DNA from 2 places in the Leptothrix toolikensis genome. Region 1 is predicted to be linked to the other one. Evidence: predicted binding sites of a transcription regulator. Region 1 holds the regulator's gene; the other holds the start of a gene.
What was found. Region 1 encodes NrdR, which represses ribonucleotide reductase genes. Its sites were predicted from a motif close to CACNANATNTNGTG; they were not measured.
Positions count from the first base shown of each region.

Region 2: AC3VI7_RS00975 (ribonucleoside-diphosphate reductase subunit alpha) is a predicted target of NrdR. The motif match lies at 1,749-1,762, and genes of this name have one in related genera.

Region 1 is NZ_JBYSVC010000006.1:54,604-58,781, forward strand. Features, by position in the region: gene AC3VI7_RS02105 (lytic transglycosylase domain-containing protein) at 1-556, shown strand, start outside; ZMP/ZTP riboswitch at 571-719, shown strand; gene glyA (serine hydroxymethyltransferase) at 751-2,001, shown strand; gene nrdR (transcriptional regulator NrdR) at 2,020-2,463, shown strand; gene AC3VI7_RS02120 (GspH/FimT family pseudopilin) at 2,565-3,098, shown strand; gene AC3VI7_RS02125 (type IV pilin protein) at 3,129-3,569, shown strand; gene AC3VI7_RS02130 (PilW family protein) at 3,594-4,178, shown strand, end outside.
Region 2 is NZ_JBYSVC010000003.1:25,346-29,523, reverse strand. Features, by position in the region: gene AC3VI7_RS00985 (sigma-54-dependent transcriptional regulator) at 1-1,120, shown strand, start outside; gene ampD (1,6-anhydro-N-acetylmuramyl-L-alanine amidase AmpD) at 1,117-1,701, shown strand; gene AC3VI7_RS00975 (ribonucleoside-diphosphate reductase subunit alpha) at 1,818-4,178, shown strand, end outside.

The DNA.
Region 1 (4,178 bases):
TGATCCAGCCAAACTCAATCACCAACAGGCTTCGGTGGCCAAGTGGCTGTCGCACCGCTACCGCGTAGCCCCTGAACCGATCAGCCGACTGGTGCAAGAAGCGTGGCGCATGGGTCATCGCGAAAAGCTCGAACCGACGCTCATCTTGGCGGTCATGGCCATCGAGTCAGGTTTCAATCCGTTTGCGCAAAGCGCCGTCGGTGCCCAAGGCCTGATGCAAGTCATGACCCGGGTACACGATGCCAAGTACGAGGTCTTCGGCGGCAATCACGCGGCTTTTGACCCCGTGACCAATCTGCGCGTGGGTGTGCAGGTGCTCAAAGAATGCATTGCACGTGCGGGCGGCTCGCTCGAAGGCGGCCTGCGGCGTTATGTCGGGGCCACGAATCTAAGCGATGACGGCGGCTACGCCACCAAGGTGCTGGCCGAGCACAAGTACTTGCATCAAATCTCGCAAGGCGTCTTTGTGCCCGTCTCCGCGCATTTGCCTAGCCCCGCAGCAACGCCCGAAGCGCCTGCGACCGGCCAGCGCAACACCCGGTTGGCCATGCGCTGAATCCGCTACACTCGCCGCCGCCGCGCAACTGGCGATCCAGAGGGGAGGCTTGGCACTTTTTGCCATCCCAACCCCCTCTCCGAGGTGGTCAACCACCGGGGAGCGCGGCTGCCGACCCGCCGAGACGGGATCTTGCATGACGCCGTGCGCCTGGGCAGTCGATGCAACCTTAGCCATGATCCACAGGACCGCCCATGTTTGACCGCGCCACCCATACCTTGGCCCACATTGATCCCGAACTCAACCGTGCTATCGACGCCGAAGTGCGCCGCCAAGAAGAGCACATTGAGCTGATCGCCTCTGAGAACTACACCTCCCCGGCCGTGATGGCCGCGCAGGGCTCGCAGCTCACAAACAAGTACGCCGAAGGCTATCCCGGCAAGCGCTACTACGGTGGCTGCGAACACGTCGATGTGGTCGAGCAACTCGCCATCGACCGCGCCAAGCAGCTTTTCGGCGCCGAATACGCCAACGTGCAGCCCAACTCTGGCTCGCAAGCCAACCAAGCGGTGTTCTTCGGTCTGTTGCAGCCCGGCGACACCATCATGGGTCTGAGTCTGGCCGAAGGCGGCCACCTGACCCATGGCATGCCGCTGAACATGTCGGGCAAGTGGTTCAAGGTCGTCTCCTACGGTCTGAACGCGGCTGAAGACATCGACTACGACGCCATGGAAGCGCTGGCCCACGCGCACCGCCCCAAGCTGATCATCGCGGGCGCTTCGGCCTTTGCGCTGCGCATTGACTTCGAGCGCTTCGCCAAGGTCGCCAAGGCTGTGGGGGCTTATTTCATGGTGGACATGGCGCACTACGCTGGCCTGATCGCTGCTGGCGTCTACCCGAATCCGGTGCCGCATGCGGACGTGGTGACCACCACCACCCACAAGACCCTGCGCGGCCCGCGCGGCGGCTTGATCTTGATGCGCAGCGAAGAGATCGCCAAGAAGATCAACTCGGCCATCTTCCCCGGCATCCAAGGCGGCCCCTTGATGCACGTCATCGCTGGCAAGGCTGTGGCCTTCCAAGAAGCGCTGCAACCCGAGTTCAAGGCTTACCAAGAACAAGTGGTGAAGAACGCTGCCGTCTTGGCCGACACCCTGACTGAGCGCGGTCTGCGCATCGTCTCCGGTCGCACCGAGAGCCACGTGATGTTGGTCGATCTGCGCCCCAAGAACCTCACCGGCAAAGAAGCCGAAGCGCTGCTGGGCCGGGCCCACATCACCTGCAACAAAAACGGCATCCCCAACGACCCGCAAAAGCCCTTTGTCACCAGCGGGATTCGTTTGGGCTCGCCGGCGATGACCACACGCGGCTTCAAGGAAGAGCAGTCGCGTCAGGTGGCCAACTTGATCGCTGACGTGCTCGAAGCGCCGAACGACGACGCCGTGATCGAACGCGTCAAGGCCCAAGTGGCGCAGCTGACGCGTGACTTCCCGGTCTACCGCTGAGTTATTGCTAAACCCACCGTGCGCTGTCCCTTTTGCAATCACCCCGAAACCCAAGTCGTCGAGACCCGGGAATCGGACGAGGGGGACACCGTGCGGCGTCGCCGCCGTTGCCTCCAGTGCGACAAACGCTTCACGACCTACGAGCGGGCTGAACTGAGCCTGCCGGCGGTGGTGAAAAAGAACGGCGACCGGGTGGATTACGACCGCAGCAAACTGCGGGCTTCGATGGGCTTGGCGCTGCGCAAACGCAACGTCAGCGTGGACCGCATCGACGCCGCCCTCGAACGCATCGAAGACCAGCTCCGCTCCAGCGGCAGCAGCGAAGTCTCCACCGCTGAACTCGGCGAGCGCGTCTTGCTTGAGCTCAAACACCTCGACAAAGTGGCCTACGTCCGCTTCGCCTCGGTCTACCGCCAATTCGAAGACGTGGACGAGTTCAAGCGGCTGATCCAAGACATCTAGCGCCAAACCACCCCCCCACTCACCCATCCAAAGAGGGATAGCAACGACTGAACTTGTCGGCCTAAAGTGCGTTCAACGCATCAAGGACACGGGAGGACAGCGTGAACACACCGGATCGGGGTTGGACCTTGGTGGAGGCGCTCGTGGTGATGAGCATCGGTGCGCTTTTGCTTGGGCAGGCTTTGCCCGCACTCAGCAGCTTTCTCAGCCGTCGCCAGCTCGAAGGGCTCTCGATGCAGCTGCAAGCCGACATGCACGAGTGGCGTGCCCGCAGTGGGGCCAGTGGTCAGGGTCTGCGCTTGAGCTTGCACGCTGCGCCTACAGGCGGCAGTTGTTATGTGGTCCACACGGGTGATGCCGATGCTTGCGCCTGCTCCGATGCGGGTCAAGCAACATGCCAAAGCGGCACGCTGCTACTGCGCAGTGTGTTTATTCCAGACACCACCCGCGTGCAATTGAGTGCCAACGTCAAATCGCTGCGGGTCGATCCACGCCAAGGCACCGTGAGCCCGGCCGGCAGCTTTGATCTGAGCAGCAACGATGGCAGCGTGCGCCTGCGCCATGTCGTCAACATCATGGGCCGGGTGCGCCTGTGCATGGCGGCCGGCAAGATGAGCGGCGTGCCCGCTTGCTAACCGGCGAAGGAAGCGAAAAAGGAGCCCACCATGCGCGGCTGGACCTTGATCGAACTGGTGGTGGTTTGCGGCCTCATCGCCTTGCTCAGCACGCTGGTCATGCCCAGCTACCGCGACCATGTGCTGCGCAGCCGGCGCATGGAAGCCCTCAGCGCCTTGATGCAGATCGAACAAGCCCAAGAGCGGCGCCGCTCGTTCCAGCCCAGCTACACCAACACCCTTGGCGCAGGCGGCTTGGACTTGCCGTCCACCACGCCCAACGGGCTCTATCAATTGAGCCTGAGCACCGTGATCGGCACCGAAAGCAGCGCCTACAGCATCACGGCCATCGCCCAAGGGGCCCAAGCAGACGACAGCCCGTGCCAACGGCTGGGCGTGATCCTGAACGCCGGCAACCGACAGATGGTGTCCGGGACCGATGCCCAGCTTGGCAACACCGCCGCCATGAACCGGCGCTGCTGGGTGCAGTAGTGCCAGGAGCAGCAAGGAGCCGCCATGAACCACCACCTTCGATCCAGCCGCCTGCCCCCAACCGGCTTCAGCCTGATCGAGATGCTGGTGGCGTTGGCCTTGAACATGCTGATCATGATCAGCGCCAGCAGCTTGGTGTTGATGCACCTGGCCGAGCAAAAACGCCTGCACGCTGAAACGCGACTGCATCAAACGCTACGCCACAGCGTGGATCTGATCGCGCGCGATCTGCGCCGCGCCGGTTACTGGGGTGCTGCGGGGGATGAACCGGGCCGAGCCAACCCTTATGGCGGCTTGTTTCCGGTGGATCAGAACCCGGCAGGCCTGAGTTCACAGATCGGCTACAGCTACAGCCGCGACACCAAAGAGGACTCGCTCGCCAGCAACCAAGAGCGCTTCGGCTTTCGGCTCCATGCAACTAGCAGCCAACGCAGTGCCGATATCCGACTCTCAGGCGGCAGTCTCGCCTTAGCCAGCAATGACAACTGGCAAGCCCTGACCGACCCCGCTGCGGTACACATCACCCGTCTGGACATGACCCCCACCGTTCAAGTCGTCTCCTTGATCGCGCAATGCCGCATCCAAAGCTGTGCCAGCAGCGATACCCCA
Region 2 (4,178 bases), on a different contig from region 1:
GGGCCGGCCAGCCGGCATGGGGCGTGCGGGTCTGCACAAAACGGTGGCAGCACCCACCTCCTCCACCGCTGCCTCACCAGCTCGCACCCCCAACGGGCTGGGGAACACGTTGGCGCGCATGGTGGGTCATTCGGCCCCGATGCGCCAAGTACGCGCCCTGATCGACAAGGTCGGGCGCAGCATGGCGCCGGTGCTCATCAGCGGGGAATCGGGCACAGGCAAGGAGCTGGTGGCGCGCGCCATCCATGAATCAGGTGTGCGCGCTGGTCAACCCTTCATGGCCGTCAACTGCGGGGCCATCCCCGAGCATCTGCTGGAGGCCGAGTTCTTCGGTTATCGCAAAGGGGCCTTTACCGGGGCGACCGAAGATCGGGGTGGTTTCTTCCAAGCGGCCCAAGGCGGCACCTTGTTTCTGGACGAAATCGGCGATCTACCCCTGTTGATGCAGACCAAGCTGCTGCGCGTCATCCAAGAGCGCGCCGTGCGGCCCATTGGGATGACGGCGGAATTGCCCATCGACGTGCGCATCCTCAGCGCCACGCACCGCGATCTGGGTAGCGAGGTGCAAGCCGGTCGTTTTCGTCAGGACCTGTACTACCGACTCAACGTGATCGAGATCCGGGTGCCGCCCTTGCGTGAACGCTGCGAGGATCTGGCCGATTTGTGCAGCGCCATCTTGGTGCGGCTATCGCGCGATGCGGGTGAGCGTGAAGCATGGCATTTGAGCCCCACCGCCCACGCCGCTTTGCAACACCACCCCTTCGTCGGCAATGTGCGCGAGCTAGAAAACATGCTGCACCGCGCCATGGCACTGAGCAGTGGCACCTTGATCGACGCCTCAGACCTTGGCCTGCCCGAGACGCTGCGGCCGACCGCAGAAGACGCCTCCCCCCCACCAACCACAACGATGGCCGCATCGGCCGCACTGCCGACCGATCTAACGCGCCACCTCGACGACATCGAGCGCGATATCTTGGTGCTTGCCCTCGACCACCACCATCACAACCGCACTGCGGCGGGCCAAAGCTTGGGCCTGAGCCTGCGCCAAATGCGCTACCGCATGGCGCGCCTCGGCATCCACCTCGATGGTGAAGCGCCGCTGCCGGAGGACATGGCGTGAGCCGGGTAGGTTGGACAGCGGGTTGGGTCGCGGGCTGGTATGACGCGGCCCGCGCTGTGCCCTCACCCAACCATGGGCCACGGCCCGAGGGCGTGGTGATTGATCTGGTGGTGGTCCACGCCATCAGCCTGCCGCCGGGTATCTACGGCGGCGATGCCATCGAAAAGCTCTTTACCAATCAACTTGACGGGGACGCGCACCCTTACTTCGACACCCTGCGGGGGTTGGAAGTTTCGGCGCATTTTCTGATCCAACGCGATGGTCGCTGCACGCAGTTTGTCAGTGCTGATCGCCGTGCTTGGCACGCTGGGCGCTCCTGCTGGCAAGACCGGCCCAACTGCAACGACTACTCGGTGGGCATTGAGCTCGAAGGCCTGGACGGCGACACCTTCGAGCCGGCCCAATACACCCAACTGGCCACCCTGATCCGTGATCTGAGCACCCAGTACCCCATCACCGCCGCCGTCGGCCACGAACACATCGCCCCCGGACGCAAAGCCGACCCTGGCCCGGGCTTTGACTGGGATCAACTGCGCACGCTGTTGTTTGAATCCCCTGTAAAGATCGCATCACACTCTTGACAGGTCGCCACCTTGACGCTATGGGTAGTGGCAACCATCCCTATTAACACTATATGTAGTGCCCACTGACCGGCTTGCATGGTATTCTCGCGGCCGCCCAAGTGCTGAGGAATTTCATGCCGTCTACCGTCACGCCGAGCTCGTCATCCGTGTTGTCCACCGCTTATCTGGCTGATGCCGAAGGGGTTGCGACCCCTGCGATCAACTACGCCGATTACCACATCATTCGCCGCAACGGCGCGGTGGTGGCCTTTGAGCCAAATAAGATCGCCGTGGCGTTGATGAAAGCCTTTTTGGCCGTGCGCGGCGCTCAAGGCGCGGCTTCAGCCAGCGTGCGCGAGACCGTGGAACACCTGACCAGCAACGTCGTGCGGGCCTTGATGCGCTCACGCCCCAGCGGTGGCACCTTCCACATCGAAGACGTACAGGACCAAGTGGAACTCGGCCTGATGCGCGCGGAACACCATGAAGTGGCGCGGGCCTACGTTTTGTACCGTGAACGCCACGCTCAAGAGCGCGCCCGTCTGGCCGAGCAAGCCGCTCAAGCTGCGGCCCAAGCCGCCCAAGTGCCGCCGCCCCTGATGGTGATCGACCAAGGTGTGCGCGTGCCGTTGGACTTGAACAAGCTGCAAGGCCTGATCGAATCGGCCTGCGCGGATCTGGGTGCCGAAGTGGTGGCCGAGCCGGTGTTGTCCGAGACACGGCGCAACCTGTACGACGGTGTGCCGATCGACGAGGTCTACAAGGCCTCGATTCTGGCCGCGCGTACCCTGATCGAAAAAGACCCGAGCTACACCCGTGTCACCGCGCGACTGCTGCTGCACACCATCCGCCGCGAAGTGCTGGGCGGTGAAGTGACCCAAGCCGAGATGGCCAGCCGGTACGCCGACTACTTCCCGAACTTCATCCATAAGGGTGTGGCCGCTGAGTTGCTCGACGAGCGCATGGGCCAGCAGTACGACTTGGCCCGTTTGGGCGCGGCACTCAAGGCCGAGCGCGATCTGAACTTTGATTACCTTGGGCTGCAAACGCTTTACGACCGCTATTTCTTGCACATCAAGAAGCAGCGCATCGAAATGCCGCAAGCTTTTTTCATGCGCGTGGCCATGGGCTTGGCGCTCAATGAGACCGACCGCGAAGCCCGCGCTATCGAGTTCTACGAAGTGCTGTCGAGCTTTGACTTCATGTCGAGCACGCCCACGCTGTTCAATGCCGGCACACGCCGCTCGCAGCTGTCGAGCTGCTACCTGACCACCGTGCCCGACGACCTCGACGGCATCTACGAAGCCATCAAAGACAACGCCATGTTGTCCAAATTCGCGGGCGGCCTGGGCAACGACTGGACCGCTGTGCGCGCCCTGGGCAGCCACATCAAGGGCACCAACGGTGAATCCCAAGGCGTGGTGCCGTTCCTGAAAGTGGTCAACGACACGGCCGTCGCGGTGAATCAATGCTTCGCCCCCGATACGCTGGTGTACACCGCGCAAGGCACCCGGCCGATCCGCGATATCCGTGCCGGCGACTTGGTGCTGGGCCACAGCGGTCAGTACCGCGAAGTCACTGAGCGCATGGTCTACAACCAGCATGACCCGATGGTGGCGGTGGACGTCAAGCACGCCATCGAGCCCTTGCAAGTAACCGACGCGCACCCGTTCTGGGCGATTCAAGGCGTGCCACTGGGTCAAGCCAATACGCGCACCGAAGCTTGGCTGGCCAAGGGCAAAGTGGCCCCAGCTTGGATCGACGCCGGCCAGCTCCGCCAAGGCGACTACATCGGCCTGACCATCCCCACCGAAGTGGTGCCGGTCGAAGGCTTCACCGAAGACGACGCACACCTCTACGGCATCTTGTTGGGCGACGGTCATTTGTCCAAGGACGGCATGCAATGGGGCGTGTCGGGCAACCCGCAAGTCGATGGTCACTTGGACTTCGTGCGCAGCTATCTGGCTGCACGCGGCGTCCACAGCTGGGAAACGGGCCGGGGCGACACCTATGTGCAAATCCACTGGGCCGCAGGCTGTGGCGTGGTGCGCAACGGCACCACGGGCCGCATCGTCGGCGCGGGCGCACCGACCCTGCCGTTCAGCCACGACGACCTGTACGACGCCCAGCACGCCAAGCGCATTGCGCCGCGTCTGGCCCACCTGCCGCGCCAGCAAACCCTGGCAATGGTTCAAGGCCTGCTGGAAACCGACGGTTGCGTCTCACGCGGCAAGGAGCTGAGCTTCACCTCGGCGTCTGAACCGCTGGCCCACGGCTTGCGCTATCAAATGCTGCGTCTGGGCGTGCCCGTCGCGGGTCAAAAGCGCACCCGGCACCAAGCCCACGTGGGTCAACGCTCGGACGGCTCACAAGCCGTCTTCAACGGTGACAGCACGTCCATCGACTTGCGCATTCCCGCCGTGCCCGAAGTCGCTGAGCGCTTGGGCTGCCAGCCGCTGACCAAGCGCAACTGGCTGACGGTGGACGGTGTGATC